DNA from 3 places in the Kosakonia radicincitans DSM 16656 genome. Region 3 is predicted to be linked to each of the others. Evidence: predicted binding sites of a transcription regulator. Region 3 holds the regulator's gene; each other region holds the start of a gene.

Region 1 (10,459 bases), 1.7 Mb from region 3:
CAACTCGGTCTGCGCTTTGTGCAGGGCGCGCGCTTCTGGCACGTTCTGGATGAACGCAGTGGAAAAGATCAGGCCGTTAACTGGCTCACGCGCCAGTATCATCACTACCGGGGCCAGCGCATGTTAACGCTTGGCCTCGGCGATGGCCCTAACGATGCGCCGCTGCTTGATAGCGTCGATTACGCTATCGTGGTGAAAGGCCTCAATCGCCAGGGCGTACAATTGCGTCAGGATTCACCCGAGCGGGTTTATCACACAATGCAGGAAGGCGCGGGAGGCTGGCGCGAAGGGATGGATCATTTCTTTGGCGCACCGTCCGTAGAGCAAACCTGATTGCGTCCGTTGTTTTTCGCGCGGTACAGGCGGCTATCAGCAACAGATTGCAGGGATTCGAAATCGTAATCGCCGTTCTCAGAGGCATCGCTGACACCCAGCGACACCGTAATGCGCAGCGTGGTGTCTTTCTGTACCAGAATCTCTTTCCCCTTGATTCGCGCGCGAATACGCTCGGCAACCCGGGCAGCCTGCTCCAGCGTGCTGCCCGGCAGCAGAATACAGAACTCTTCCCCGCCGACGCGCCCGGCGACATCCTGCCCGCCGATAGTATTGCTGATTATTCCGGCAGCATGAGAGAGCACCAGATCGCCAGCCTGATGACCGAAACGGTCATTAACACTTTTAAAGTGATCGAGATCCAACTGGATAACGGCAAAGGGCAGATTACTCACGCGCGCCTGTTCGGATAACGTTTTTGCCCGTTCAAAAAATGAGCCGCGGTTATACAGACGCGTTAGCGGATCGAACCACGCCTGCCACTGCAACGTGTTCTGCATGCTGTACATATTATTCACCATCCTGCGGATAATCCCCCACGAGAACAGCAGCATGCCGGTAAAGAGCAACCACAACAGCGACAGTGCGATACTGATACGCCCAAAATCGCCGGTTATCCCCTCCCGCAACGTGTGAATACGCACCAGTACGCCACCAAACTGTTTCAGCTTTTGCCAGCTAACATAGCGTGTACCGAGATGGATCCCACCGAGGGTATCGCGTTCCATATCCGCCAACAGTTGATTGCGTTCATTCACACTAAATACAGCCCCCTGCTCCGTCAGCGTGCTAGTCAACAGATTAAAGCTGCTGTCATAAAGCAGATATTGCCCCCCTTCCTGCTCTTCACGCGCTTCGACCAATAAACGATTGATATCGCTAATAGGAAAGCTCAGCACCAGCACGCCATACCAATATTGCTGATAGTCCAGCGGCACGCTGGCAGCGACGAACCCGCGTGTTACGCTGCCCTGGCGCGCCTGATCGGTATACCAACGAACGCCACGGGCCCGATTTTCCTGCTGTTGCTGTCCCCGAAACCAAGGGCGCATCAGCAGGCGATAATAGGTCGGAACGATCTTTTCTTCACTCTCCACCGGGTTTGTCGAGATATAGAAACCGGCGCGAGAAACGTAATACGCCTGGCGCGGCAACATGGAAGCATTAGCGGAGAGACGGAACAGATAGCCGAGCTCCATCGCCGCGGTCAGTTCCGCAGGTAAGCGTTCATCATCACGGTTGAGGAGATCGCTTTGATTAACAAAATAATCGGATACGCCATAAATGGGCAGCGTGCGCGTATTATCAAGGCCGATTTGCCACTGCGACTGTGTGCGCCGGAGTCCGAACTCCTGCTGTACATTATTCAGTACTTTAAAACCGAGCGGCGTTTGTAGCGCGGCCTGCATGCCGTTGCGAAAAAAAAGCAGCCGATCCACACCACTCTGCATTTGCATGTCCAGCGCGTTACTGACATTTTCCAGCTCGCTGCGCTGGCTGGCGACGTAAGCTCCTTGCAGGACGATCACTTCTCGCCAGGTCAAAATCGTGGAGCACACCATGACAATCAGAAAGCAAAGGTTAACCACCCGTGCCGGGAGAAAATAACGCTTCAGAGTAATAAACGACCTCGGTTGTTTCACGACGCTGTTCTGCCGCACACGAGCTCCCTGGAATTCAGTCTGTATAGCCGCAGTCGATCTTTAGCACTGGCGTCGAATGGAGAACAATAAAAACGCCCAGCAATAGCCGGGCGTTTCTACTGGGTTACACCTGCTCGTGTGCCCTTTGTCTGTCGCCAGGCATCAGTTCATCTTCACGAAAGGCTTCCCGTTTGACCCCGTAACCGTCATACCATCGGCACTCCACCATACCGCTGGAGTAGCCGGTAACGATCATGCGCGGACCACCCTCTTTTGGTATTACTTCATCGCTGACCAAAAAGACCATCACTGCCTCCTGTATCAGGGCGAAACTTTTTCACATTAGACGAAGTTTGCGGGTTTTGCATAATCACTACGGCGAGATTTTACTTCGCCGCACCACGCAGATGCGTAACCCCTTTAACGACGGCCATGACCACCGCGCCAATGGCGAATCCCAACAGCAAATTAGCGATAACCGGTATCAGGGTCTGCAGCAACGCGTGCTGACCGGCCGCGAAATTCGCGATCGCATGGTGCAGCGGCGTTATGCCATGCACCACAATACCGCCGCCAACGAGGAACATCGCCAGCGTGCCGACCACGCTTAAGGTCTTCATCAGCCAGGGAGCCAGAACAAGCAGCCCTTTGCCCATCCCCTGCGCCAGCGCGCCTTTCCGTTCTGCCAGCCAGTAACCCATGTCATCGAGCTTGACGATAATCCCCACCAGGCCATAAACACCGATGGTCACCAACAACGCAATGCCCGATAAAACCAGCACCTGGTTGAGCAATGGCGAGTCGGCCACGATACCGAGCGTGATGGCAACAATCTCTGCCGATAAAATAAAATCGGTACGGACAGCGCCTTTGATTTTGTCTTTTTCGAACTGCTGCGGATCCTGTGCGGCCAGCGCCTCCAGCCGATGCTGCCGGGCTTCAGGGGTCTCTTTATGCTTACGTGCAGCCAGGGTGTGCAGCACTTTTTCCACACCCTCGAAGCACAAAAACGCGCCGCCGACCATCAACAGCGGTGTAATAGCCCACGGGATAAACGCGCTGATCAGCAAAGCCAGAGGCACAAGAATGACCTTGTTGAGCAGCGATCCGCGCGCCACACCCCACACTACCGGCAGTTCACGGTTGGCGCGAACGCCGGTTACTTGCTGCGCATTTAACGAAAGATCGTCTCCCAGCACACCGGCAGTTTTCTTCGCCGCCAGTTTGCCCATCACGGAAATGTCATCCAGCAAGGTGGCAATGTCGTCAAGCAATGTTAATAAACTACTTCCTGCCAAAATTTCTTCCTTTTCAGAGTTATCACTAAATAAAGTGCAGTATGCAGTAAAAAATCTATGGCGAGAATCACCCCATAGTGTCAACAAAAATTTAACAGCTTCTGCCGAATTAACCACTCGCAAGACGTATAGTTTTGACGTTTACTATAAGCCTCGTATCTTTTGTTGTGGTGGTTTATGCGTTTCAGGCAAGTTTTACCGCTTATTGGAGCGTTGTTTGCGCTCTACATCATCTGGGGTTCTACCTATTTTGTTATCCGCGTCGGCGTCGAAAGCTGGCCGCCCTTCATGATGGCTGGCATCCGCTTTTTATCTGCGGGTATCGTGCTGATAACCATTCTGTTGCTGAGCGGCCATAAACTGCCGCCGCTGCGCCCAATGCTCAATGCGGCGCTGATTGGCGTATTGCTGCTCGCTGTCGGTAACGGCTTTGTCACGGTGGCGGAACATCAGAATGTCCCTTCCGGCATCGCTGCGGTCGTCGTGGCGACCGTACCACTGTTTACGCTGTGCTTTAGCCATTTTTTTGGTATCGCGACGCGAAAGCTTGAGTGGGCTGGAATTGCTATTGGCCTGGCGGGGATCATTTTGCTGAATAGCGGCGGAAACCTGAGCGGTAATCCATGGGGCGCAGTCATGATCCTCATCGGCTCGCTAAGCTGGGCGTTTGGTTCGGTGTACGGTTCGCGGATTGAACTCCCGGGTGGGATGATGGCGGGCGCGATTGAAATGCTGGCCGCCGGGATCGTGTTGCTGGCCGCCTCAGCTCTGAGCGGCGAACACCTTAGCGCCATACCGCCGCTGTCCGGCTTTTTCGCCGTCGGCTATCTGGCGCTGTTTGGCTCTATCATCGCTATTAGTGCCTATATGTATCTGATCCGCAACGTGTCACCGGCATTAGCAACCAGCTACGCCTATGTGAACCCGGTGGTGGCGGTACTGCTGGGCACGGGCTTTGGCGGCGAACATCTCTCTTCCGTTGAATGGCTGGCGCTGGGGATCATTATCCTGGCTGTGGTACTGGTGACGCTGGGCAAATATCTCTTCCCGCCGCGCCCGGCTGTTACGCCTTGCGTGGAGAAGTAATCGCCATCGCATGAATCCCCTGAGTGTCGATCTGCGCGGTTTGTTGCCCCTCGCAGATCCACTCTTCCAGCCGCTCGCTCAGCGCCCCATCGCTCAGTTTAAGCTTGCCGCGCAATGCGCACTCCCACACCACCAGCACCCGCCAGCCCTGTTCAAGCAGCAATGCGCAGTCGCGCGCATCACGCGCCACATTTTTGCCGATTTTTTCCAGCCAAAAATCCGTACGCGTGGCCGGAATCTTAAACAGATAGCAGTTATGGCGATGCCAGTAACACCCGTGAGTGAAGATCACACAGCGATACTCATCCAGCACAAAATCAGGGCGACCTGGTAACGCGGCATCCTGTACGCGAAACGCCAGATCCAGCGATTGCAGGCAGGCGGCCAGCCGTTTTTCGATGGCCGTATCGCGCGTAGCGATTGCCCGCATATTCTTACTGCGCGTCGCTTTGTCATGAACATCCGCCATCTCTTTTCTCCCTTAAGTTGCTGAGGTACGAAAGCGCCGTAGCACCTCATCATCAATCCGTTGATGATCGCCCTGGAGTTCCGCGCTCAGTTTCGCCATGTAATGCACCAGAAAATCGGCGTTATGCGCAGCCAGCTCCCGCCCTTTTGCTGTCTGCATGGTGGCAGGCAGCTTCAGTAACTTACAGCGAAAATGATCGAGGGCGTAGGCTTTGTCGTCCAGTTCCCGCTCTGCGGCAAAGGGATCGTTGCCGTCAAAGAGCGCCGCGCCCATCGAACCGGAGACAGCAAACACGCGGGCCAGACCAATCGCGCCAAGCGATTCCAGCCTGTCCGCGTCCTGAACGATTTTGGCTTCCAGCGTGAGCGGTGCGATACCTGCGCTAAAGCTGTGCGCTTCAATGGCATGACGCACGGCTGGCACCGAGCCTGCGGGAAAATCAGGGAAGTCATTGGCCAGAATTTCAGCGGTTTTTTGCGCCGCCAGTACCGAGGATTGATGGCGTTGCGGGTGGTTTTTCGCAAAGCTGACAATGTCATGGAAATAGCAGGCAGCCAGCACCACCAGCCCATCAACCTGCTGCCCCAGCATCAGCGTCTGCGCGGTTTTCCACACCCGGCGAAAGTGCGACACATCATGGGCTGCATCAGCATGATTAAAGTGTTGCGTCACCCATTTATCGAAACGGTGTTGCCAGTCAGATAAATTCATTGTGCGTCCTGTCGATGAAAAGTCATTACCATAACATCTTCAGGCATCAGGATCGCGTGGGCGAGTATACCAGGCAATCGCGCCGAGTATCGCTCCCACCACGCCAAGCACCAGTACGCTGCTGAAGCTGTTGAACCCATCCGCGCTGGCTGCGCCCCTTGCGCCATTCGCGTTGCCCGAAGGCGGTCCAGGCAACCAGATATCGTTCAACAGGCTCCAGATAAACCAGACACAAAAAATCCAGAAAACCCATAACGCCAGCTTTCCCCCCAGACTTCGTTTCGCTTTATCTTCCATAATGTCGTTTTCCGCGCTGTTAAGGGTGAAAAGGAAAAGCTTCTTTCAATACGAATGTGACTACTTTCACATCATATCCCCAGAAAATGAATTTTAAAGATATATCAGCTTTATTTATATATTTTACTGTCACACGTCAGCTCGCCCTGTTTTGGTGCAAAGAAGTTCGTAAAAATAAACAGAATAAAAAAACAAAGTGCTTTAGTTTTATTTAAGGCTAAAAAATTAGTTTTCTTATTACAAAAACTGTGTAATTATCCTGACTCGTTTGTTATCCACCTTCCTTTCTTTATTTTTTACTGTCGCTCCTGTTTGACTTGTCCGATATTTATATGTCGGACTTTTTTCTTCTTATTAAAATAACCAACATCAATACCAATAACCCCTGAATTTACAGAAACCATAAATTTAAAATAACAATTAAAAACAAATGGTTGCAATGGTTCGCGAATCATAATCACATCGTGTAAAAACAGAATACCTACGATATTTCTCATTTTTATTACCTGACATCGCAGATAATTAAGGAAAAACAGGGAATAATCCTACTCAGCCCATCATGACGCTAAACATATTCTCAGACACCATGTTATTTATTGTACAAATAATTAATGGGAAAATATCATCCGGAATTATTTCTACACATAACACGACTAACGCGTAACGCTAAGGGTGCTCATCATTGAGAAACCGATCGGCAAACCTGGGCAGGAGCGACAAACAGCGGAAGTGATCCCCGATCGCACGCGCACAAGACAACGGTGACATCCGCCACTGTCGGGTTTCATTCGAAATGCGACTTGCCCACGCAGACAGCAGAATTCAGGCCGGAGCTTTACAGACCGATAACAAATAATATTGCACAAAATAGTGTGACTCTGTTCAATCCGCAATCTGCGCAATAGTGTTATTTATGCACAATCGTTTTTATATGAAGCAATTAAATTATGAACGCATATGAATTACAGGCATTACGCCATATTCTCGCGATGAGCATCGAAGAGTGCGCAACCTGGATTGCACCGGATAATACGGCAGCAGAGTGGCAGGCATGGGAAAAGGGAGAAAAAGCTATCCCAGCGGATATTGTTGAAAAATTGCAGGCGCTGAGAAAAAAAAGGCAATCGCATATTAACGCTCTCATCCAACGAATAAACAATCGCATTGGCAATAATACGATGCGTTTTTTTGTGGATTTGGCTGCGTTTCGGACGGTATATCATGATGGGGATTATCTGGACTGGAAGGTTTATCAGTCAGTGGCCGCCGAACTCTATGCGCATGATCTGGAACATCTGTGCTAAAGACGTTTGTCTGCTGACACCGCCAACGATCCATTTCACCTTCACGCCGTAAATAAAATGAAAAACACCTATCTCTCGACTGCCCTGGGTCTTTATCTGAATTACCTGGTGCACGGCATGGGGGTCATTTTAATGAGCCTCAATATGTCTTCGCTCGAACTCCAGTGGCAGACCAATGCAGCAGGAGTTTCTGTTGTTATTTCCTCACTCGGTATTGGCCGGCTAAGCGTTTTGCTCTTCTCCGGAATATTGTCGGACAAATTTGGCCGTCGACCATTTATTATTCTCGGCATGCTTTGCTATCTCGCATTTTTTTTCGGCATCATCAACACACACAGCATTGTTGTGGCTTATGCGTTTGGCTTTTTAGCCGGGATCGCCAACAGTTTCCTCGACGCAGGAACCTATCCCAGCCTGATGGAAGCATTTCCGCGTTCCCCCGGCACGGCGAATGTGCTGATCAAAGCGTTTATTTCTGCGGGGCAGTTTTTATTACCGATGATCATCAGCCTGCTGGTATGGGCGGAAATCTGGTTCGGCTGGTCCTTTCTGGTTGCCGCCGCCATTATGATCCTCAACGGCCTGTTTTTACTCCGCTGCACCTTTCCCCCTCACCGCGCGCGCAAATCGCCACCGGTCGCAGACAGCACGCTTAAACACCACTGCTCCGTTATCGATCTGGCCAGTTACACATTGTATGGCTATATCTCAATGACCACTTTTTACCTTATCAGTCAGTGGCTTGCGCAATACGGTCAGTTTGTTGTCGGCATGTCGTATACCGAGTCTATCAAACTGCTCAGCGTTTACACCTGCGGTTCGCTGCTCTGCGTTTTCATTACCGCTCCACTGGTACGGAAAACCGCCAGAACCATGGCGTTATTAGTGCTGTACACTTTTATCTCGTTTGTTGCCTTGCTGACGGTATGTCTGCATCCCAGCGTTGGGATGGTGGTGATTTTTTCGTTTGTTATTGGTTTCTCCTCCGCAGGTGGCGTCGTACAAATTGGCCTGACATTGATGGCCGCCCGTTTTCCTTACGCCAAAGGAAAAGCGACCGGTATTTATTACAGCGCGGGAAGCATTGCTACTTTTACCATCCCATTAATAACGGCACGCCTCTCTGAGCACAGTATTGCCGATATTATGTGGTTTGATACTGCCATTGCGGCTATCGGTTTTCTGCTGGCACTTTTTATTGGTTTACGCAGCCGTATGGCATCCAGGCGCTCGGTGAATATGGCACCTGTCGCCGAATAATCCTCCCGATGCAATATTGTTGATGCGCTTGTGCAAAATAATACGGACGTTATTTAGCGACACAATTGATATCGTTCAGAACGATATAAAAACCATTTCACTTCACATTTTATCATGCAATAAACCTGGCAAATTAAGCGCCATACTATGTATGGCCGAATGTTGAAAGAACGTAAAGTAATATCTAAACTCGCGGCCAGATATCACAGTAAGCGCTGCGGGAGAAAAAATTTAAAATCTGCACGGAGCTGTGAAAAATGTCTCAGAATAAGGCTTTCAGCACCCCATTTATCCTGGCGGTAATCTGTATCTATCTTAGTTATTTCCTGCACGGCATTAGCGTTATTACGCTGGCGCAAAATATGACATCTCTGGCGGCGAAATTTTCCACCAACAACGCGGGCATTGCTTATTTAATTTCGGGTATCGGTCTGGGTCGTCTGGTCAGTATTCTGTTCTTTGGCGTTATTTCCGACAAGTTCGGTCGCCGGGCCGTTATTTTATTGGGCGTCGTATTGTATATGCTCTTTTTCTTTGGCATCCCCTCCAGCCCGAACCTGATGGTGGCTTTTGTTCTGGCTGTCTGCGTCGGTGTCGCCAACTCGGCGCTCGATACCGGAGGCTACCCGGCGTTGATGGAGTGTTTTCCGACAGCGTCCGGCTCGGCGGTGATTCTGGTAAAAGCGATGGTTTCTTTCGGGCAGATGCTCTACCCAATGATCGTCAGCTACATGCTGCTTAATGATATCTGGTACGGCTATAGCGTCATTATTCCCGGTGTTCTGTTTGTCCTGATCACGTTGATGCTGTTGAAAAGCCGCTTCCCCGGCCAGCAGGTCGATGCCAGCGTCGCCAAAGCGCTGCCGCAGATGAACAGCAAACCGCTGCCGTGGCTGGAAGGCATTGCCTCGGTATTATTCGGCGTTGCAGCCTTCTCCACCTTTTACGTCATCGTGGTATGGATGCCGAAATATGCCATGGCATTTGCCGGAATGGCGGAAGCCGACGCCCTAAAAACCATCTCTTACTACAGCATGGGATCGCTGCTGTGCGTGTTCATCTTCGCCGCACTGTTGAAGACAAAAGTACGTCCTGTCTGGGCCAACGTCTTTAACGCCGGGCTGGCGGCTATTACAGCAGCTGTTATCTATTTGTTCCCGTCGCCACTGGTGTGCAATGCCGGTGCGTTTGTTATCGGCTTTTCCGCAGCGGGCGGCATCCTGCAACTGGGTGTGTCGGTGATGTCTGAGTTCTTCCCGAAGAGCAAAGCCAAAGTCACCAGCGTCTACATGATGATGGGCGGGCTGGCGAATTTTATTATTCCGCTGATTACGGGGTATCTCTCTAACATTGGACTGCAGTACATCATCTTGCTGGATTTCTTCTTCGCACTGCTGGCCTTCCTCACCGCCGCCATTGTCTTCGTCCGTTACTACCGCGTCTTCAATATTCCTAAAAACGATGTGCGGTTCGGCGAACGGTATTTTCAAAAAACAGCTTCCGTTCACGATAAATATTCAAGGAGTCTATGATGGATGTAACTGCAAAATATGAACTGATTGGCCTGATGGCCTACCCTATCCGGCACAGTCTGTCTCCGGAAATGCAAAATAAGGCGCTGGAAAAAGCCGGGCTGCCTTTTACCTATATGGCATTTGAAGTCGATAATTCGACATTCGCCAATGCCATTGCCGGGCTGAAAGCCTTAAAAATGCGCGGCACCGGCGTCTCCATGCCGAATAAACAACTGGCGTGCGAGTATGTGGATGAATTAACCCCGGCGGCAAAACTGGTTGGCGCTATCAATACCATTGTCAACGATGATGGCTATTTACGCGGCTACAACACCGACGGTACCGGACATATCCGCGCCATCAAAGAGAGCGGTTTCGACATCAAAGGCAAAACCATGGTACTGCTGGGTGCCGGAGGGGCATCAACCGCGATTGGCGCACAAGGTGCCATTGAAGGGCTGAAAGAGATTAAACTGTTTAACCGCCGGGATGATTTCTTCGAAAAAGCCGTCGCCTTTGCCCGTCGCGTCAACGAAAACACCGA
Region 2 (10,459 bases), 180 kb from region 3:
TCTCCCCCGAAGGAGGACTGCAACAAAGCGGCGACTGTCTGGTCAGCTTCGGCGCGCAGTATAGTGGGTTTGCGCGCGCCTGTCACCCTTCCGTCAGCATTCCGACCTGCAATGTGGCCGCAATATTGCGTGACGCGCGGTAAATATTATCAAACGCGCCGCGGAACGCCTCTTCCAGCGTGGTAATGCCGGTCAACACGCTGAACACCGCATCGATACCGTACTGGTGAACCACGCCAACATCGCTGGTCAGACTGCCGGCAATCCCGATGACTGGTTTGTGGTATTTTTTAGCAACATGTGCCACGCCGACCGGCACTTTACCGTGAATGCTCTGACTGTCGATACGCCCTTCGCCGGTCACCACCAGCGTACAGTCATGAATATGCTCTTCGAGATTCAACGCCTGGGTCACAATCTCAATACCGCTGCGCAGTTCCGCGCCGAGAAAAGCCATCAGCGCCGCGCCCATACCGCCTGCCGCGCCGGAGCCTGGCACCTCTTTCACATCCACTCGCAGCGATTTTTTGATGACGTCGGCGAAGTGACCAAGGTTTCGATCCAGCTCAACGATCAGCGCTTCGGTGGCCCCTTTTTGCGGCCCAAAAATACGCGATGCGCCCTGCTCGCCGGTCAGCGGGTTAGTCACATCGCAGGCCACGCGAATCGTACAATCGCTCAGGCGCGGATCCAGCCCGGAAATATCAATCGCATTCAGGCTCATCAGGCTGCCGCCGCCGTAACCAATCTCGGTGCCGTTCGCATCGGTCAGTTTGGCGCCCAGCGCCTGTACCATGCCCGCACCGCCATCGTTGGTCGCACTGCCGCCAATGCCGATAATAATATTGTTCGCCCCATGTTCCAGCGCCTGCAAAATAAGTTCCCCGGTGCCGCGCGAAGTGGTAATCAAAGGGTTACGTAATTCCGGTGGCACCAGCGCCAGACCGCTGGCCGCCGCCATTTCAATAAAAGCGGTTTTCCCGTCGCCGGACATCCCCCACCGGGCATCAACATCATTCCCCAGCGGGCCTGTAACGTGCGCGGTATGCACAATACCTTTAGTGGCAGCAATCATGGCTTCAACTGTTCCCTCACCACCGTCGGCAACCGGAACTGACACGTAGTGAGCATCAGGAAAAATTTCCCGAAATCCTTTTTCTATCGCCTGAGCTACTTCAGTAGCGGAAAGGCTTTCTTTATAAGAGTCTGGGGCGATTACGATTTTCATAATTGTGAGCCTGATAGTGCCGCGCACTTCACTCTTCAGGCCCACTGCGGCCCGAAGATGTGGATGTACAAGAAATCCAGGGCGCAGAGCCGCGCCCTTCTTAATTAACGAGTAACTTCGATTTTCGCCAGTTTCTCGTAGTAGCAAGCAATGGCGCTGTGGTCGGCGTTGCCCAGACCATCAGCGCGCAGCGCCTGCATCATTTCCATCACTGCAGCGGTCAGCGGCAGTTGAGCGCCCACGCCATGCGACGTATCCAGCGCGTTGGAGAGATCTTTGATGTGCAGATCGATACGGAAACCCGGTTTGAAGTTGCGATCCATCACCATTGGCGCTTTCGCATCCAGCACGGTACTACCTGCCAGACCACCACGGATAGCCTGATACACCAGATCCGGATTAACGCCGGCTTTGGTTGCCAGTGTCAGCGCCTCAGACATCGCAGCGATGTTCAGCGCCACAATCACCTGGTTTGCCAGTTTGGTGACGTTGCCCGCACCGATATCACCGGTGTGCACGACAGAACCGGCCATGGATTTCAGCAGGTCGTAGTATTTGTCGAAGACAGCTTTGTCGCCGCCAACCATCACAGACAGCGTACCGTCGATCGCCTTCGGTTCGCCGCCGCTTACCGGCGCATCAAGCATTTGCACGCCTTTCGCTTTCAGCGCGTCACTGATTTCACGGCTGGCCAGCGGTGCGATGGAACTCATGTCGATCAGCACGGTACCGGCTTTAGCACCTTCAATAATGCCGCCCTCACCCAGTGCCACTTCTTTCACGTGTGGGGAGTTCGGCAGCATGGTGATGATGACATCGCACTTCTCAGCAATCGCTTTCCCGTTCGCTGCCGTTTCCGCGCCTGCAGCGATAAGTTCAGCCACCGCTTCCTGGTTACGGTCCACGACCACCAGTGAGTAACCTGCTTTAATGAGGTTTTTACTCATTGGTTTACCCATGATGCCAAGGCCAATGAAACCAACTTTCATCGTCATAATTGCGTCTCTCTTTTAAAGGGTGGTTTGGTTATTTTTTAAAGGTGTCGGCCAGTTTCTGCGTCGCCGAACGGAACACGCCCAAATCGCTGCCAACCGCAACGACGGTCGCGCCCCATTCCAGGTAGCGGCGAGCATCAGCTTCTACCGGCGCCAGAATGCCGCTCGGTTTGTTGTGTGCTTTCGCGCGGGCAAAAATGTGCTGAATGGTGCGCTGGACTTCCGGGTGCGCCGCGTTACCGATATAACCCAGCGTCGCCGCCAGATCGCTTGGGCCGACAAACACGCCATCCACGCCGTCGGTGGCAAGGATTGCATCAAGATTATCCACACCGGCCTGGCTTTCGATCTGTACCAGGATGGTGATGTTGGCGTTGGACTGACGGAAGTAATCCGGCACGGTGCCGAACATATTGGCGCGATGCGAAACCGACACGCCGCGAATGCCTTCCGGCGGATAACGGGTTGCCGCTACCGCATTTACCGCTTCTTCTTCGGTTTCCACGAACGGGATCAAGAAGTTGTAGAAGCCGATATCCAGCAGGCGCTTGATAACCACCGGCTCGTTAGTCGGTACACGCACGACCGGTGCGCTGACGCTGCCTTTCAACGCCATTAATTGCGGTACAAAAGTGAGCACGTCGTTTGGGGCGTGTTCGCCGTCCAGAAGCAGCCAGTCAAAGCCTGCCAGGCCCAGAACTTCAGTGCTGATATGACTACCCAGCGCAGACCAACAACCGATTTGAATCTGTTGGGCCGCCAGCGCGGCCTTGAATTTGTTTGGGAAGATATCGTTATTCATCTTTTGTACCTTAAATGTGTCGTTGCTTATTTCTTCAATTCCATACGTTTGATGTCGCCGACCACGAACAGATAGCAGACCATCATCATCAGCGCTGAACAGCCTACGAACACCAACGCACCGTTGAAAGAATGCAACTCTTTAACCATGTATCCGATGACCAGCGGCGTCACGATAGAAGCCACGTTACCAAATACGTTGAATACACCACCGCACAGACCGACAATCTCTTTCGGCGCGACGTCGGAGATAACCGGCCAACCCAGCGCGCCAAAACCTTTACCGAAGAAAGCGAGCGCCATCAGTGCGACCACCATCACCGTGTTATCGGTGTAGTTACACAGAATGATGCTGGAAGCCAGTAACATCCCGACCACAATCGGGAATTTACGCGCCATCGTCAGGGTTGAACCGCGCTTGATCAGATAATCAGAGAACAGCCCGCCCAGTACGCCACCGGCAAAACCACACAGCGCCGGAATGGAAGCAACAAATCCCACTTTCAGGATCGACATGCCTTTTTCCTGCACCAGGTAAATCGGGAACCATGTCAGGAAGAACCAGGTAATGGTGTTCAGGAAGTATTGCCCGAAGAACACGCCGAGCATCATGCGGTTGCACAGCAACTGCTTGATATAATCCATTTTTGGACCCGCATTTTTGCCATCGTCGGCTTTTTTGTGGTCCATATCGACAACCGCGCCATTTTTCTCAATATACTCCAGCTCTTCGCGGCTCATACGCGGGTGATCGGTCGGGTTGTGAACAAATTTCACCCAGGCGAAGGTCAGCACAAAACCGATCACGCCCATCACAGTGAAGACATGTTCCCAGCCCCAGGCAAAGGTCAGCCAGCCCAGCAACGGCGAGAACAGCGCCAGTGAGAAGTACTGCGCAGAGTTAAAAATCGCTGATGCCGTGCCGCGCTCTTTCGCCGGGAACCAGGCCGCAACGATGCGGGCATTCGCCGGGAATGACGGCGCTTCAGAGAAGCCCAGCATAAAGCGCATGAAAAACATGGAAATGCCGGCCCAGGCGATCGGGAAAACGTCGACAAAACCTTGCAGGAAAGTAAAGAGCGACCAGAAAAAGAGGCTCCATGTATACACTTTTTTAGAGCCGAAGCGGTCAAGCAGCCAGCCGCCAGGGATTTGCATCAGCAGGTAAGCCCAGCCGAAAGCCGAAAAAATGTAGCCCATCGATACAGCGTCAAGTTGCAGCTCTTTCGCCACTTCGGTCCCGGCAATGGACAATGTGGCGCGGTCTGCATAATTCACTGCGGTTACAATAAATATAATCAGCAGAATTAAATAACGGGTCGGCAACCCCCGTTTTGTTTCCACGACAGAATCTTCGATAGTCATTTTTAATTTCCTTGGGCGCCGCTAACTTTAAAATATAATTATTGAGACGTTTCTTATCTGATTTTATTTAAGCACTCGAAACTTATTATCAGATAATGGCACTTTGATTTTATTAGCCTTCAGTATAATCACCGACAAGGCACCACACACTGGTGGGTTGCTCAATTTTAACATTATCTGAAAAGATTATTTTGAGCATTTGCACATAAGCCTGGGCGCTGATGCACAGATCTTGCAATATGCAGCCCCGCCAGATGGGGAATCGAGATAATAAGTGATTTAGATCACATTTTAATATTTAAACTCCTGACATTCTTATTTCAGCAAACAAGATTTTTATTCCCGATATTAATTCCAGAATAAAGAATGATTCCGCTTTTATAGAGCAATGCATCGTATAAGTTAGCTGGAGATTACTTGACAATGTCCAACATTGAAATTAGACAGCAACCGCCAGGGGCGTTTTATATTAAGGTACACGACACGGATAATGTCGCTATCATCGTCAATGACAATGGCTTAAAGGCGGGAACCCGTTTTCCGGACGGTCTCGAGCTAATTGAGCATATTCCGCAAGGCCATAAAGTGGCGCTGGTTGATATCCCCCATCACGGCGAAATCGTGCGCTATGGTGAGATCATTGGCTACGCCATGCGCGATATCCCCCGCGGTAGCTGGATTGATGAATCCATGGTTGAGCTGCCAAAAGCACCGCCGCTGAATACACTGCCGCTGGCGACGAAAGTCCCGGAGCCACTGCCGCCGCTGGAGGGGTATACCTTTGAAGGTTACCGCAACGCGGATGGAAGCGTCGGCACCAAGAACCTGCTCGGCCTGACCACCAGCGTGCACTGCGTTGCGGGCGTGGTGGATTATGTCGTGAAGATCATTGAGCGCGATCTGCTGCCGAAATACCCGAACGTTGACGGCGTGGTCGGCCTGAATCACCTGTATGGCTGCGGCGTAGCCATTAATGCACCGGCGGCAGTCATTCCCATTCGCACCATTCATAACATTTCGCTGAACCCGAACTTCGGCGGCGAAGTCATGGTAATTGGCCTGGGCTGTGAAAAATTGCAGCCGGAACGTCTGCTGGAAGGGACCGAGGATGTGACAGCCATTCCGGTTGACAGCGCCAGTATTGTTCGTTTGCAGGATGAGCAGCATGTGGGCTTCCGCTCAATGGTTGACGATATTCTGCAGGTTGCCGAGCGCCACCTGGCGAAGCTGAACCAGCGTAAACGTGAAACCTGCCCGGCTTCTGAACTGGTAGTCGGTATGCAGTGTGGCGGCAGCGATGCATTCTCCGGCGTGACGGCGAACCCGGCGGTGGGCTATGCCTCCGACCTGATTATTCGCTGCGGTGGTACGGTGATGTTCTCCGAAGTGACCGAAGTACGTGATGCGATTCACCTGCTGACGCCGCGTGCCATCAACGAAGAAGTGGGCAAACGCCTGCTGGAAGAGATGGCCTGGTACGATAACTATCTCGATATGGGTAAAACCGACCGCAGCGCCAACCCTTCTCCGGGGAACAAAAAAGGCGGCCTGGCGAATATCGTGGAAAAAGCGCTGGGTTCGATCGCGAAATCCGGTAAGAGCGCCATCTCTGAAGTGCTCTCTCCGGGACAACGTCCGACCAAACGCGGGCTGATTTATGCCGCAACACCGGCGAGCGACTTCGTCTGCGGTACGCAGCAGGTGGCTTCCGGGATCACCGTACAAGTGTTTACCACCGGGCGTGGCACGCCGTACGGCCTGGTTGCCGTACCGGTAATCAAAATGGCGACCCGCACCGAGCTGGCAAATCGCTGGTATGACTTAATGGATATCAATGCCGGGACGATCGCAACCGGCGAAGAGACTATCGAGGATGTGGGCTGGAAGCTGTTCCACTTTATCCTTGATGTCGCCAGCGGTCGTAAGAAAACCTTCTCCGATCAGTGGGGGCTGCATAACCAGCTGGCAGTATTTAACCCGGCTCCGGTGACTTGATTTTAATAACAAAAACGTAAACCTCACTTTTAAGCATGGCTTCGGCCATGCTTTTTTTTGCCTGCTTTTCCTTTCACAAACTTCCTTTCACTTTCGAAATTTTCATTTTCCAGACACCAATCACAAAAAAACATTACGAAAGCCTATAGATTCTTTCGAAGAAAACAAACGAAAGATTTCGGAGGCTGTGTGTATATTATTTCGACGAAAACCATGCTTAACAAAGCACAACGTGAAGGTTACGCGGTGCCCGCCTTCAATATCCACAATCTCGAAACCTTACAAGTGGTAGTCGAAACTGCTGCCGAATTGCGCTCTCCGCTGATTGTTGCGGGCACACCAGGGACATTCAGTTATGCAGGCGTCGGCAATCTGGTCGCTATCGCCGGTAATCTGGCCAGCCACTTCAACCAGCCACTGGCCATTCATCTCGATCACCATGAAACATTCAGCGACATAGAAACCAAAGTTCAGGCCGGTATTCGTTCGGTGATGATTGACGGTTCCCACTTCCCCTACCACGACAATGTTGCGCTGGTGAAAGCGGTAACGGATTTATGCCATCGCTACGACGCCAGCGTGGAAGCGGAGCTGGGCCGCCTCGGCGGACAGGAAGACGATCTGATTGTCGATGCAAAAGACACCCGCTACACCAATCCGCAACAGGCTAAAGATTTCGTCGAGAAAACCGGTATTGATTCGCTCGCAGTGGCGATTGGCACCGCACACGGCCTTTATACCGCCGAGCCGAAACTCGATTTTGAACGGCTGGCGGAAATACGCCAACAGGTTGATATTCCTATGGTTTTACACGGCGCATCCGGGCTGCCCGCAGCGGATATTCGCCGTGCCATCGCGCTGGGCGTTTGCAAGGTGAACGTCGCTACCGAACTGAAAATCGCCTTCTCGGACGCGTTAAAGGCCTGGTTTGCTTCGCACCCGGATGCCAGCGATCCGCGCCACTACATGGTTCCGGCCAAAACGGCCATGAAAGAGGTGGTGCGCAAAGTGATCGGCGTCTGCGGCTGCGAAGGCAAGCTGTAACGCCACAACCTTTTGAAAATATTGCGTAATAACCGGAGGAAGAAGTGAAAGAGATTATTGCCCGCCATAAAGCGGGGGAGCACCTCGGTATCTGTTCTGTTTGCTCAGCGCACCCGCTGGTCATTGAAGCCGCGCTGCGCTTTGATTTATCGACCGACGCGAAAGTATTGATCGAAGCAACCTCGAACCAGGTCAATCAGTTTGGCGGCTATACAGGCATGAAACCCGCCGATTTCCGCGACTTTGTCTACCGCATCGCCGATGAGGTTGGCTTTCCACGGGAGCGGCTGATCCTTGGCGGCGATCACCTTGGGCCTAACTGCTGGCAAAACGAAACCGCTACCGCCGCGATGGAAAAATCCGTGGCGCTGATCAAAGCCTATGTGGCTGCCGGTTTCAGCAAGATCCATCTGGATGCATCGATGTCCTGCGCCGACGATCCGGTTCCGCTGGAACCGCATGTTGTCGCCGAACGTGCCGCACGTCTGTGCCAGACAGCGGAAGAAACCGCCAGCGACGCGCTGAAAAAAAACCTGACCTATGTGATTGGCACTGAAGTACCGGTTCCCGGCGGCGAAGCCAGCAGTATCAATACGGTTCACGTTACGCGCGTCGAAGATGCTGCTCGTACGCTGGAAACACACCGTGTCGCTTTCCATGCATTAGGGCTGGATGATGCGATGAACCGCGTTATTGCTATCGTCGTGCAGCCAGGCGTTGAATTCGATCATACCCAGGTGATCCACTATCAGCCGCAGGCAGCAGAAGCGCTTTCCGGCTGGATCCGCCAGACGCCGATGGTCTACGAAGCGCACTCCACTGATTACCAGTCCCGCCAGGCTTACCGCGCGCTGGTACGCGACCACTTCGCCATTCTGAAAGTGGGTCCCGCGCTGACCTTTGCGCTACGCGAAGCCATTTTTGCGCTGGCGCAGATGGAAAACGAACTGATTGCGCCGGAAAACCGCAGCCGCGTACTGGAGGTGATCGATGAAGTGATGCTTAACGAACCGGATTACTGGAAAAAGTATTACCGTCCGACCTGGAGCCAGTCGATGGTGGATATCCACTTCAGCCTTTCGGATCGTATTCGCTACTACTGGCCGCACCCGCGCATTCGCCAGAGCGTCGGGAAACTGCTGGCAAATCTCAGCGCCACGACGCTGCCGTTGGGGCTGATCAGCCAGTATTTACCCGTACAACTGGAACGCGCGTCGCTAAATGAGATCGCCGCAACGCCGCACAGCCTGATCATTGACAAAATACAGGATGTATTGCGCGCCTATCGCTATGGATGCGCCCCTGAAATTGCCTGATGACCGGAGAATGTATGAGCCAACTGTTTGTCTGTACCGGAATTGAATTTACCTCGCGACAGCATGTGCTGACGCATATTGGCGAGGAGATGCTGGCGCAGGGCGTCGTGCATGAAAGCTATCCGGCAGCCCTCCTGGCGCGCGAAGCGATTTACCCGACCGGCATTGCCCTTGAACACCACGCGGTGGCCATCCCGCACTGCGAGGCGGTACATACTAAGTCCCCGGCACTGTATCTGATCCGCCCGGATAAACCGGTTTATTTTCAACAAGCTGACGATGATACCGAAATCGCCGTCTCGCTGATTATCGCCCTGATTGTGGAAAACCCGGCCGAGCAATTGAAGTTGTTACGACGTCTTTTTAGTGAGCTGCAAAACCCGAACACGCTGGAAGCGCTGCTGGATACGCCTGCCGATAACCTGGCGACGCTTTTTCGGGACACGATCCTGGAGCCTGAGAAGTGCGAGCAGGCTTAATAACATACTGATAATAAAAGGAGTACCCTATGAAACGTAAAGTAATCGTCGCCTGCGGCGGTGCGGTCGCCACCTCCACCATGGCAGCGGAAGAGATCAAAGAGCTCTGCGCCGACCACCAGATCGAACTCGACCTCGTGCAGTGTCGGGTGAATGAAATTGAAACCTATATGGATGGCGCAGATATGATCTGCACCACTGCGAGAGTCGATCGTACCTTTGGCGATATACCTGTTGTGCACGGCATGCCTTTCGTCTCCGGCGTGGGCATTGAAGCGCTGCAACAAAAAATCCTGACGATCCTCAGGGGGTAACGCGATGTTTAGCGAAATTATGCGTTATATCCTCGATTTAGGTCCTACCGTCATGCTGCCGGCGGTGATCATCATCTTCTCGAAATTACTGGGGATGAAGCTCGGGGATTGCTTTAAATCGGGCCTGCACATCGGGATTGGCTTTGTCGGTATTGGGCTGGTGATTGGCCTGATGCTGGACTCCATAGGCCCGGCGGCAAAAGCAATGGCTGAACATTTCCAGATTAACCTGCATGTGATTGATGTCGGCTGGCCTGGCTCGTCACCGATGACATGGGCGTCACAGATCGCGCTGGTCGCCATCCCGGTCGCGATTGCCGTGAATATCCTGATGCTGGTCACCCGCATGACGCGCGTGGTGAACGTCGATATCTGGAATATCTGGCACATGACCTTTACCGGCGCCATGCTGCACCTCGCTACCGGCTCTTACTGGATCGGCATACTCGGCGTCGTGGCGCATGCGGCGTTCGTCTTCAAGCTGGGCGACTGGTTTGCAAAGGACACGCGGGATTTCTTTGGGCTGGAAGGGATTGCCATCCCACACGGTACCTCTGCTTACCTCGGCCCCATTGCCGTGCTGGTTGATACAATCATCGAAAAAATCCCCGGCCTTAACCGCGTTCACTTTAGCGCCGACGATATTCAGAAGCGCTTTGGCCCGTTTGGCGAGCCGGTCACCGTGGGGTTTGTGATGGGGATTGTCATTGGTCTGCTGGCAGGCTACGACCTGAAAGGCGTGCTGCAACTGGCGGTGAAAACGGCTGCCGTGATGCTGCTGATGCCGCGCGTCATCAAACCGATTATGGATGGGCTAACGCCTATCGCGAAACAGGCGCGTAAACGGCTACAGGCTAAATTTGGCAGCCAGGAATTCCTGATTGGTCTCGATCCGGCGTTGCTGCTTGGCCACACCTCAGTG
Region 3 (10,459 bases):
CGAGTGATTGCCAGTACGCAGCCTGCGCAAAGTTGGGTGAAGATGGACAGCGGCGGTGAAGAGGTGCTGTTCAGCCGTTATCACGCACGATAACCTGCGGCGTCAGGCCGTATTCTTGCGGTTGTGAGCGGCCTGACGTTACATATGTTTCCAAATACGTAAAATTAAGTAAAAGGCTGGCCTGCTGGCTGACTGCTCTTTAGAATCAAGCCACTCGCTTTCTTTACTGCACTTCGTTAAGGAAACCCTATGGTTAAATCGACTCTGGCGGCTGTTGTGGCTGTGTTTGCCCTTTCTGCTCTTTCCCCTGTTGCGCTGGCGGCAAAAGGCGACCCCCATGTTCTGCTCACCACCTCCGCAGGTAATATCGAACTGGAGCTGAACAACCAGAAAGCCCCTGTGTCGGTGAAAAACTTCCTTGATTACGTTAACAACGGTTTCTACAACAACACGACGTTTCATCGTGTGATCCCGGGGTTCATGGTGCAGGGCGGTGGTTTCAACGAGCAGATGCAGCAGAAACAGCCTAACCCGCCGATCAAAAACGAAGCTGACAACGGTCTGCGTAACACGCGCGGTACTATTGCAATGGCGCGCACTGCGGATAAAGACAGCGCGACCAGCCAGTTCTTCATCAACGTTGCGGATAACGCTTTCCTCGACCACGGCCAACGTGATTTCGGCTATGCGGTATTCGGTAAAGTTGTGAAAGGGATGGATGTGGCGGATAAAATTTCTCAGGTGCCCACGCACGATGTTGGCCCGTACCAGAATGTCCCGTCAAAACCGGTTGTTATCCTTTCCGCAAAAGTGCTGCCGTAACACTCCCTTCGCACGGGTTTTTCGCCCGTGCTTAGTTCGCTTCCCTGCGTAACGTTAAATTGCTGCTTATAATTTGGGCAACTACATGTGCAAACAGGGAGGCGCTATGCCGAAAAAACTCACCGACAGGCAAAAATCCCGTCTCTGGGAGCAGCAGCGCAATGTTAACTTTCAGGCCAGCCGACGACTGGAAGGCGTTGACAGCGCGCTGGTGACGCTCACCGCCGAAGAAGCCAACATCCGACTTGCAGAACTCCGGAGGCACTATGAGCGATAAATTTGGCGATGGCCGCGATCCTTACCTCTATCCAGGCCTGAATGTGATGCGCAACTTACTGGGTATCCACCAGGCGCAGCGCCTTGAACAAGCTGCTTATGAGCTGACGGCATTACGTGCAGCGACGCTTGGACTGGGGCCGCTGGCGCGCGGGCTTCCGCATCTTTGCGCTATTCATCATCACCTTTATCAGGATGTGTTCGACTGGGCCGGGAAGTTTCGGGAAGTAGACATCTACGAGGGCGATACGCGTTTTTGCCATTTCGAATACATCGAAAAAGAGGGCAACGCGCTGATGCAGCAACTGGAAGAAGAAGAGTGGTTGTGCGGCCTGTCTGCGGATGCGTTTATCGAACGACTTGCGCACTACTACTGTGAGATCAATGTGCTGCATCCATTCCGCCTCGGCAATGGCATCGCACAGCGCATCTTTTTTGAACAGCTTGCGCTGCACGCCGGCTATATTCTGGACTGGCGCGGTATCGCTCCTGAACGCTGGAGCGCGGCGAACCAGGCCGGAGCGATGGGTGATTTAGATCCACTGTGCGCTATCTTCCGTAAAGTGGTAAGCGAAGCTGTCGAAAGCGAGTAAACTAGCGCGGTTTATTTTACCGAGGCCGCTATGATCCTGCTTATCGACAATTACGACTCCTTCACCTGGAACCTGTATCAATACTTTTGCGAACTGGGCGCAAGGGTGGAGGTGAGGCGTAACGATGAGCTTTCGCTTGAGGATATTGCCGCGCTGGCACCGCAAAAAATCGTTATCTCGCCAGGCCCTTGTACGCCCGATGAGGCCGGTATTTCACTGGAAGTCATTCGCCATTATGCAGGCAAACTTCCTGTGCTGGGCGTCTGTCTTGGTCATCAGGCGATTGCCCAGGCCTTTGGCGCGACGATCGTCCGTGCGGCAAAAGTGATGCACGGCAAAACATCGCCCATTACCCATAACAATAGCGGCGTGTTTACCGGGCTTAATAATCCGTTAACCGTCACCCGTTACCATTCTTTGGTGATTGATCCACCTACGCTACCCGCCTGCTTTGAAGTCACTGCGCGCACGGAAAGCGGGGAAATAATGGGGATTCGCCATCGGCAGTGGGATCTGGAAGGCGTACAGTTTCACCCGGAAAGTATTCTTAGCGAGCAGGGCCACCAGTTACTGGAAAACTTCCTCAAACGGTGATTTCTGGTTGCCATGCAGTGATTTTTTATGCATATTTCGTGATTATATTTTCATAATCAATGCAACAAAAAATTGGATGGGCAAGACATGGCAACTCAGCAAGACGCGGTAACGCGTGCAAACTTCGATGAAGTGATTCTGCCAATTTACGCACCGGCCGAGTTTATCCCGGTGAAGGGAAAAGGCAGTCGTGTGTGGGATCAGCAGGGTAAAGAGTATGTTGATTTTGCAGGTGGAATTGCGGTAACTGCTTTAGGACACTGCCATCCCGCGCTGGTAGAAACGTTGAAAACGCAGGGTGAAACGCTGTGGCATATCAGCAATGTATTCACCAACGAACCGGCTCTGCGTCTGGCGCGTAAACTGATTGACGCGACTTTTGCCGAGCGCGTGGTGTTTATGAACTCCGGCACGGAAGCGAACGAAACCGCCTTTAAGCTGGCGCGTTTTTATGCATCCACTCGCCATAGTCCGTATAAAACCAAAATTATTGCCTTCCACAATGCTTTCCACGGTCGTTCGCTGTTTACCGTCACGGTTGGTGGTCAACCGAAATATTCCGACGGTTTTGGCCCGAAACCAGCCGATATCATTCATGTGCCGTTCAACGATCTGCACGCGGTGAAAGCTGTCATGGATGATCATACCTGCGCGGTGGTGGTCGAGCCGATCCAGGGGGAAGGCGGTGTTACGGCAGCAACGCCGGAGTTTTTGCAAGGGCTGCGCGAACTGTGCGATCAGCACAAAGCACTGCTGGTATTTGATGAAGTGCAATGCGGCATGGGCCGTAGCGGCGATCTGTTTGCTTATATGCACTATGGCGTGACGCCGGACATTCTGACCAGTGCGAAAGCGCTGGGGGGCGGTTTCCCGATCAGCGCAATGTTGACGACCAATGAGATCGCCAGCGTGTTCCACGCCGGTTCGCACGGTTCCACCTATGGCGGCAACCCGCTGGCCTGCGCGGTAGCGGGAACGGCTTTTGACATTATCAACACGCCAGAAGTGCTCAACGGTGTGAATGCTAAACGCCAGCTTTTCGTTAAGCATTTGCAGCAGATCGGCGAAAAATATCAACTCTTCAGCGAAGTTCGCGGCATGGGGTTGTTGATTGGCGCTGAATTGACTGCGCCGTTCAAAGGCCGCGCGCGTGATTTTCTCTATGCTGCCGCAGATGCGGGCGTAATGGTGCTGAACGCCGGTCCGGACGTAATGCGCTTTGCGCCGTCGCTGGTTATTGACGAGCAGGATATTGATGAAGGGATGCGCCGCTTTGCCAGCGCGGTAGAGAAAGTGGTTAATGGTTAAGGCGTCGGCTTAGCCAGATGCCATGATGCGGGCGCTGACGCCATGCCACTGACGAAATGGTGTGCATGGTGTTCAGATGCCCGATAACCCGTTGTAAATGCTGTTCAAGCGTGCTCATTGGCCCGTGGGTCAACGTTTCCGGCGCTTCAAGAATATTCACATCACCGGACTCTCCCGGTCCGTCATACTCCAGCCGCTGCTGACAACGTTGCAGCGCAATTTCGCAGGACTGTAAATAGCGCTGCGCCAGCTCCGGCGTCAGCATCGTATGCTCACGCGCCAGCGTGGTCATCGCATTGATATGTTCGACAATAAATTGACTGTGCGTCACCCACAACTTCATATCTTCCAGATAACGGGTGTTAAAGCCCGGTTCCTGCATTGCCTGATTGAGCGAGTTAAAAAGTGCATTATGTGCCTGGTTGACGCGCATACGCTGCCAGGCGAGCGGCGTGGGCTGCGGGTCATCGCTGAGGATCAGGCGAATCGCCTGCTGGTCTGTTTCCAGCGCGTCGTGGGCATTCTGGCGCAGCAAACCGCTTTGCCATTGCGGCCACAGCCAGACCATACCGCCAAAGGCGATCAGGCAGCCAATTAAGGTATCGATTAGCCGCGCGACAATAAATTCTTCGCCGTTTAAGGTCAACAGTTGCAATGAGTACACCGCGGTAATGGTAAAGCCGACCATCGCCCAGCCGTAGTTTTTGCGGATAATCAGATAGCTGACCAGCGTAATCAATAACATGGCCGTCAGCGTAAAGCCGAGCGGAACATGAAAGTGCAACGTGATCCCGGCGATCACCAGCCCGGCAATGGTTCCTGCCGCCCGGTGGACAATGCGTACGCGTGTCGCGCCATAACCATTTTGCGTAACAAACATAATTGTCATCATGATCCAGTAGGGCTTCGGCAGATGCAGGGCGCTGCCCATCAGGCCGGCAATACTGAGCATCACACTGATGCGCGCCGCATTACGCAGCGCGGCGGATTTCAGGGACAAATAGCTTTTCAGCGCCGGGAGAAATGGTAATCGACGCTGCTTCTCTGCCATCAAATCGCGGATGTACAGAGGACGCTGCGTACGTAGTACGCGGGCGATGCGGCTAAAGTGCCAGGCGCAGAACTGGCCTACCGGATTATCCGGGTGCTGGCGGGCGATTTTTTCCAGCGCGCCAATTTGCTTCTCCATCGTGAAACGCGTCGGATACCGATGGTAGAGAATATCGTCCGCCAGCACGCGTAAACGGGCGGCAACGGTCTGCGCATTCCAGCGGATCACCTGCTCGGCATGGGTTTGTTCAACCAGTTTTTGTACTTCTTCCGGCTGGTGCAGGCTAACGGAAATATGCTCTTGCAAATCCAGCGCGACCTGGAAAACGCGCAGCAGGCGTTTGTAGTCGTTATGCTGATTGGCCGCCAGCATATGCAATTGTTGATAGCACTGGCTTATCATATCCACCGCTTTTTGCTGGCGTGCAAGCAGCGGCGGCAGGGCTTTTTCCGGATCGGCGTGCTGCGTCAGCAGGCTGTATTTGGCCTCGCAATAATCAGCCAGTTGCCGGTAGAGCAGGCTTAACGATTCGCGCAGCGGTTGTTCCCGCCACATCCAGAACCAGAACCAGTTAAACAGCCCGTACCACAGCGTGCCCAGCGCGTAGATCAGCAGTGGTTCCCACACCGGCATATTCCCGGCGAGGCTGAGCGTGAAGATGGCGGCAATCAGCGAGGCGGGCAGTAAGCGCGCGTGCAATGCGCTGATCTCGGCCGTGACGCCCAGTAGCAGGGTCAGCATGGTAAAGATCAGCGGCAGCGGAAGATCTTCCGCCAACAGCAATTGCACAGCCAGGCTGCTACCCGCAAACAGACTGCCGCCAATAATCAGGCGCTTAAAGAAACGCTTATGCGGCGTGTCGAGACCGGCAATATTGCAGCAAGCGGGAACGAGTGAGAAAAGCAGACCCTGTTGCAGATGGCCGACGAGCAGGCCAATCGCCACAGGCAGACATAACACCAGCGTTTGTCGCAGTGCGTAGTTGATTTCGGGGTGATAAATCAGCCTGCGCCACATGAGGAGAGAAAAACGGCGCGCCGGGTAAACGATGCGCCGTTTTACGGATTAACGTGTTCCGTATACCACGATGGTTTTACCGTGGGCGGAGATCAGGTTCTGATCTTCCAGCATTTTCAGGATGCGGCCGACAGTCTCACGGGAGCAGCCAACGATTTGGCCAATCTCCTGGCGAGTGATTTTAATCTGCATGCCGTCCGGGTGAGTCATTGCGTCCGGCTGTTTTGCCAGATTCAGCAGCGTCTGCGCGATACGGCCCGTTACGTCCAGGAACGCCAGGTTGCCGACTTTCTCCGAGGTCACCTGAAGGCGACGCGCCATCTGTGCGGAGAGGCGCATCAGAATATCCGGGTTCACCTGGATAAGCTGACGGAATTTTTTGTAGGAAATCTCGGCGACTTCACAAGCGGTCTTGGCGCGTACCCAGGCACTGCGCTCCTGACCTTCTTCGAACAAGCCCAGTTCACCGATAAAATCACCCTGATTAAGGTAAGAGAGAATCATCTCTTTACCTTCCTCATCCTTGATTAGCACTGCCACTGAGCCTTTAACGATGTAGTACAGCGTTTCCGCTTTTTCACCCTGGTGAATCAGCGTGCTCTTCGACGGGTACTTATGAATGTGGCAATGAGACAAGAACCATTCGAGAGTCGGGTCTGTTTGCGGTTTGCCAAGCACCATGCGCGGTTATCCTCTGTTATAAGCTGGCTCCGAAAGCGGGGATGTAGTTTCAGCCTGCTTCCGGGGTTGCAATCAAAGCTTCTCATGTCCTGAGAAGTAGGCCGTCAGCGTTATCTGCGGCCTCTAATCTACGATGTCATGCATACATGCGTAACATCCATTTATCTCTGTAGCATCCAGATTGTTTTAGCATAGGTTTTCACGCCTGTCTCCTGGTGTCTCGCTTCAGCATGACGCAGGTCGCCTTCCGTTGCGAGTTTTGTTATGTACGCGTAATCTGTGGAGAAAATTACTACTCCGGAGTGAATAAAATGCAGGCACGAGTGAAATGGGTTGAAGGGTTAACCTTCCTGGGTGAGTCCGCATCTGGCCACCAAATTCTGATGGACGGTAATTCCGGGGATAAAGCGCCAAGTCCGATGGAGATGGTGCTGATGGCTGCGGGCGGTTGCAGCGCAATTGACGTCGTTTCCATCCTGCAGAAAGGACGCCACGACGTGACCGACTGCGAAGTGAAGCTGACTTCCGAGCGCCGTGAAGAAGCGCCGCGTCTGTTTACGCACATCAATCTGCACTTTATCGTCACCGGTAAGGCGCTGAAAGACGCGGCGGTTTCCCGCGCGGTGGATCTGTCGGCAGAAAAATATTGCTCCGTAGCGTTGATGCTGGAGAAGGCCGTGAAGATCACCCACTCCTACGAGGTTATCGAAGCCTGATGCCCTGGCCCGGCGATCGGTTTGCCGGGCTACTTAATCTTTTTCCCTTCCATCAGCCGTTGCACCAGCGGCGTCATAATCAATTCCATCGCCAGCCCCATCTTGCCGCCCGGTACCACCAGCGTATCCATATGGGAAATAAACGAACCTTGCAGCATCGCCAACAGCCACGGGTAATCAATGCCCTGCAAATTCTGGAAGTGAATGACCACAAAGCTTTCATCGAGTGACGGAATGCCTTTTGCGGCAAAAGGGTTAGAAGTATCGACTGTCGGCACACGCTGGAAGTTGATGTGCGTACGGGAAAACTGCGGGGTGATAAAGTTGATGTAATCTTCCATCGAGCGAACCACCGAATCCATCACTGCTTCACGGGAGTGTCCGCGTTCGCTGGTGTCGCGAATCAGTTTCTGGATCCACTCCAGGTTGACGATCGGCACCACGCCAACCAGCAAATCAACGTGCCGCGCCACGTCATTTTGCGGTGTTACTACGCCGCCGTGCAGCCCTTCGTAAAACAGCACGTCGGTGGGTTCCGGCAGCGGTTGCCAGGGCGTAAACGTGCCCGGAACCTGATTCCACGGCACCGCTTCATCGTAGGTATGCAGATATTTACGCGTTTGCCCGGTTCCGCTCTGGCCATATTCGCTAAAGGTTTGTTCGAGCAGGCCAAAGTCATTGGCATCCGGGCCAAAGTAACTGATATGCCGCCCAAGATCGCGGGCTTTGCGGATCGCCATATCCATTTCCGGACGGGTATAGCGATGGAAGCTGTCACCTTCCACTTCTGCGGCATGCATATCGAGCTGGGCGAAGATTTTACGGAAGGCGACGCTGGTCGTGGTGGTTCCCGCGCCGCTGGAGCCAGTAACGGCGATGACCGGATGTTTGGCGGACATAGCAACTCCCTGAATAAAACTGTGTTTGCAGTATAGTCAGCCGCCATCTACCCGGTTAACCGTGGAACTGCCCCCGCGGCATAATATTTACTGTCTCGTGCAGTTCCGACCACACCAGTACAGCTTCACCGCGTTGCAGTTGACGTTTAACGTCAGCGACTTTTTGTTCTAGCGAACGTTCATGTTCACCATAATCGGTGCCTTCGCGCAAGACAAAGCTCTCAATCAGATTGTTCAGCGTGTCGGCGTCAATCTCTTGCCAGGGAATAATCATGATGTTCTCAGCCAGGTGGAAAGCCAGTCCGGAATGCGCTTTTCCAGCCACATTTCCGGTCGGCGCAGTGTACCGCCGACAAACCCGACATGACCGCCGTGTTCTGTCAGTTGGTACTCAATATTTGGCGGTAAATGCCCGGCGTCGGGAATGACGTTGTGATCCATAAACGGATCATCTTTGGCGTGAATGATCAGCGTCGGTTTGCGGATCAGCGGCAACTGCGGCATGGCGCTACAGCGGCGATAGTAATCCAGCGCATCCGCAAAGCCGTGGATTTTGGCGGTGATCAAATCGTCAAATTCACGGATACGCCGCACTTTCCGCAGCGCTGGCAGCGTTGTCGGCAGCGAGCCGGGATAGGCTCTTAATTTGCGTGCGGCGTTCGCTTTCAGCAAATTCAGCAGGTAACGCTGATAGAAGCGGGAAAACCCTTTTTCCATATGATAGCTGCACGCTTCCAGCATCAATGGCGCAGAGACAATCACGGCTGCATCAACGGGAAGAGAATCATCGGCTTTGGCCAACAGACAGCCAAGCATATTGCCGCCCAGCGAATACCCTACCGCCGCGGTCGGCGCCGGGCCGAAGGTTTCTGGCAGCCAGCGCAAAAACCAGGTGCCATCTTCGGTTTCGCCGGAGTGGTAGATGCGGTTCAGGCGGTTGGGAATGCCGCTACACCCGCGAAAATGCATCACCACGCCCAGCCAGCCGCGCTCTTTTGCCGCATGGATAAGACCATGCGCATACGGACTGTGCAGGCTTCCTTCCAGGCCGTGAAACACGACCAGACGCGGTTTGTGTTTTGCTTGCCCGGGCTCTTCGCTCCAGGCGAGATCGACGAAGTCGCCGTCCGGCAACTCCAGGCGCTGCCACCAGGGATCAAACTGTAAGCGGCGGCGTAGAATGCGAGGCAGCATCGTTTGTAGATGCGGATTCCGCGCACCCGGCATCGGATGAAAGTTGTGCGAATCTTCCTGATTTTCAAGAAGATTTGCAGGGGTAATATCTGCCATCGTGTTAAATCATCTCAAGAAACTGACGCTTATTATACTTGCGAATATTTAAGCTGTTTAATACTTTGCTGCTGTTGTACCGTATTACGCTCTATGGACAGCCTTATAACGATTTAATAAATCAGCAATTTCATTCCATTACTGCTGTCCGCTTTTCACTCATTGAGGACTCATTGGATGACGGAAAATACCTCGCTTGACCTTGCGGCGCCACAGCAGCTCAATCAGGCAATTAACGACTTACCCGGCAGTGAAAATTTAACCCCAGCCGAGCAAACGCAAATCCAGAATATCGTTGAAGAAATTAATATTAACGATCCGGTGTTCTCGCTGGCCTTTGGCGCCAAAACCATGAACAGCATCTCGCAGTTTTCTGAATCGCTGATGCAGGAAGTCCGGGCGAAAGACGCTGGCGTGATTGGCGCACAGCTGACCGATCTGCTGATGAAAATCAAGCAGGTGGATATCAGCGCCTTCGAGCAAAAACCGGGTTTCCTCGCTTCACTACCGCTGTTGGGATCGCTGTTTAACCGGATCGAGCGCACCATGCTGGAATACCAGACGCTGGCGAAGCAGGTAGATACCATCACCGAAAAGCTGAACGAAGCGATGGTGGATCTGCTGCGTAATATCTCGGTCCTGGAGATCCTGTTTGATCGTAACCGCGACGTTTTTCAGCAAATCACGTTGCATATCATTGCCGGTAAGCAAAAGCTGGAGCAGATCAAACAGAACGAACTACCCGCTTTGCAGGCGCAGGCGGCAACCGATCCGATGAACGCACAGCGCCTTCGGGATCTGCTGGAGGGCATTCAGCGCTTTGAGCGTCGTCTGCATGATTTGATGCTGTCGCGCACCATTGCGATGCAGTCCGCGCCACAAATCCGCCTGATGCAAAGTAACAGCCAGTCCCTGGCGGAAAAGATCCAGAGCAGCATTCTTTCCACTATTCCTGTCTGGAAGAGCCAGATTGCGCTGTCGATGTCATTACAGACTCAGCGTCAGGCGGCAAAACTGCAAAAAGACGTTGCCGATACGACCAACGACTTACTGCGCCGCAATGCAGAAATGTTGCAAACCGGAACGCTGGAAACAGCGCGCGAAGTGGAGCGTTCGGTCGTGGATATCGAAACCCTGCGTGAGGTGCAGACGCGGTTGCTCAGCACCATTGAAGACTCCGTGAAGATCGCTACCGACGCGCGCCAGCGCAGA

The links. Region 3 encodes CRP, which controls carbon source genes, mostly activating them, when cyclic AMP is high. Its sites were predicted from a motif close to ATGTGANNNNNNTCACAT; they were not measured.
Region 1: the regulator CRP is predicted to act here: its motif matches at 5,892-5,909, upstream of drpB (cell division protein DrpB).
Region 2: the regulator CRP is predicted to act here: its motif matches at 4,662-4,679, upstream of garD (galactarate dehydratase).

What each region holds. Positions count from the first base shown of each region.
Region 1 is NZ_CP018016.1:2,086,006-2,096,464, reverse strand. It holds gene Y71_RS10240 (mannosyl-3-phosphoglycerate phosphatase-related protein) at 1-333, shown strand, start outside; gene dgcQ (cellulose biosynthesis regulator diguanylate cyclase DgcQ) at 297-1,994, opposite strand; gene Y71_RS10230 (YodC family protein) at 2,101-2,283, opposite strand; gene Y71_RS10225 (DUF808 domain-containing protein) at 2,363-3,274, opposite strand; gene yedA (drug/metabolite exporter YedA) at 3,452-4,360, shown strand; gene Y71_RS10215 (very short patch repair endonuclease) at 4,338-4,829, opposite strand; gene Y71_RS10210 (phosphohydrolase) at 4,842-5,540, opposite strand; gene drpB (cell division protein DrpB) at 5,580-5,837, opposite strand; gene Y71_RS10200 (hypothetical protein) at 6,134-6,334, opposite strand; gene Y71_RS10195 (YdiL family protein) at 6,785-7,141, shown strand; gene Y71_RS10190 (MFS transporter) at 7,199-8,401, shown strand; gene Y71_RS10185 (MFS transporter) at 8,659-9,933, shown strand; gene ydiB (quinate/shikimate dehydrogenase) at 9,933-10,459, shown strand, end outside.
Region 2 is NZ_CP018016.1:582,086-592,544, reverse strand. It holds RNA gene rnpB (RNase P RNA component class A) at 1-50, opposite strand, end outside; gene garK (glycerate 2-kinase) at 83-1,228, opposite strand; gene garR (2-hydroxy-3-oxopropionate reductase) at 1,333-2,223, opposite strand; gene garL (2-dehydro-3-deoxyglucarate aldolase) at 2,255-3,025, opposite strand; gene Y71_RS02920 (MFS transporter) at 3,052-4,389, opposite strand; gene garD (galactarate dehydratase) at 4,813-6,384, shown strand; gene Y71_RS02910 (tagatose bisphosphate family class II aldolase) at 6,574-7,428, shown strand; gene gatZ (tagatose-bisphosphate aldolase subunit GatZ) at 7,473-8,744, shown strand; gene gatA (PTS galactitol transporter subunit IIA) at 8,759-9,223, shown strand; gene gatB (PTS galactitol transporter subunit IIB) at 9,253-9,537, shown strand; gene Y71_RS02890 (galactitol-specific PTS transporter subunit IIC) at 9,542-10,459, shown strand, end outside.
Region 3 is NZ_CP018016.1:401,052-411,510, forward strand. It holds gene Y71_RS01835 (cytosine deaminase) at 1-93, shown strand, start outside; gene ppiA (peptidylprolyl isomerase A) at 250-822, shown strand; gene Y71_RS01845 (YhfG family protein) at 929-1,099, shown strand; gene Y71_RS01850 (putative adenosine monophosphate-protein transferase Fic) at 1,089-1,691, shown strand; gene pabA (aminodeoxychorismate synthase component 2) at 1,722-2,285, shown strand; gene argD (bifunctional acetylornithine/succinyldiaminopimelate transaminase) at 2,373-3,593, shown strand; gene Y71_RS01865 (YccS/YhfK family putative transporter) at 3,583-5,661, opposite strand; gene crp (cAMP-activated global transcriptional regulator CRP) at 5,710-6,342, opposite strand; gene Y71_RS01880 (OsmC family protein) at 6,654-7,058, shown strand; gene Y71_RS01885 (phosphoribulokinase) at 7,088-7,957, opposite strand; gene Y71_RS01890 (YheU family protein) at 8,013-8,231, opposite strand; gene Y71_RS01895 (hydrolase) at 8,228-9,247, opposite strand; gene Y71_RS01900 (toxic anion resistance protein) at 9,425-10,459, shown strand, end outside.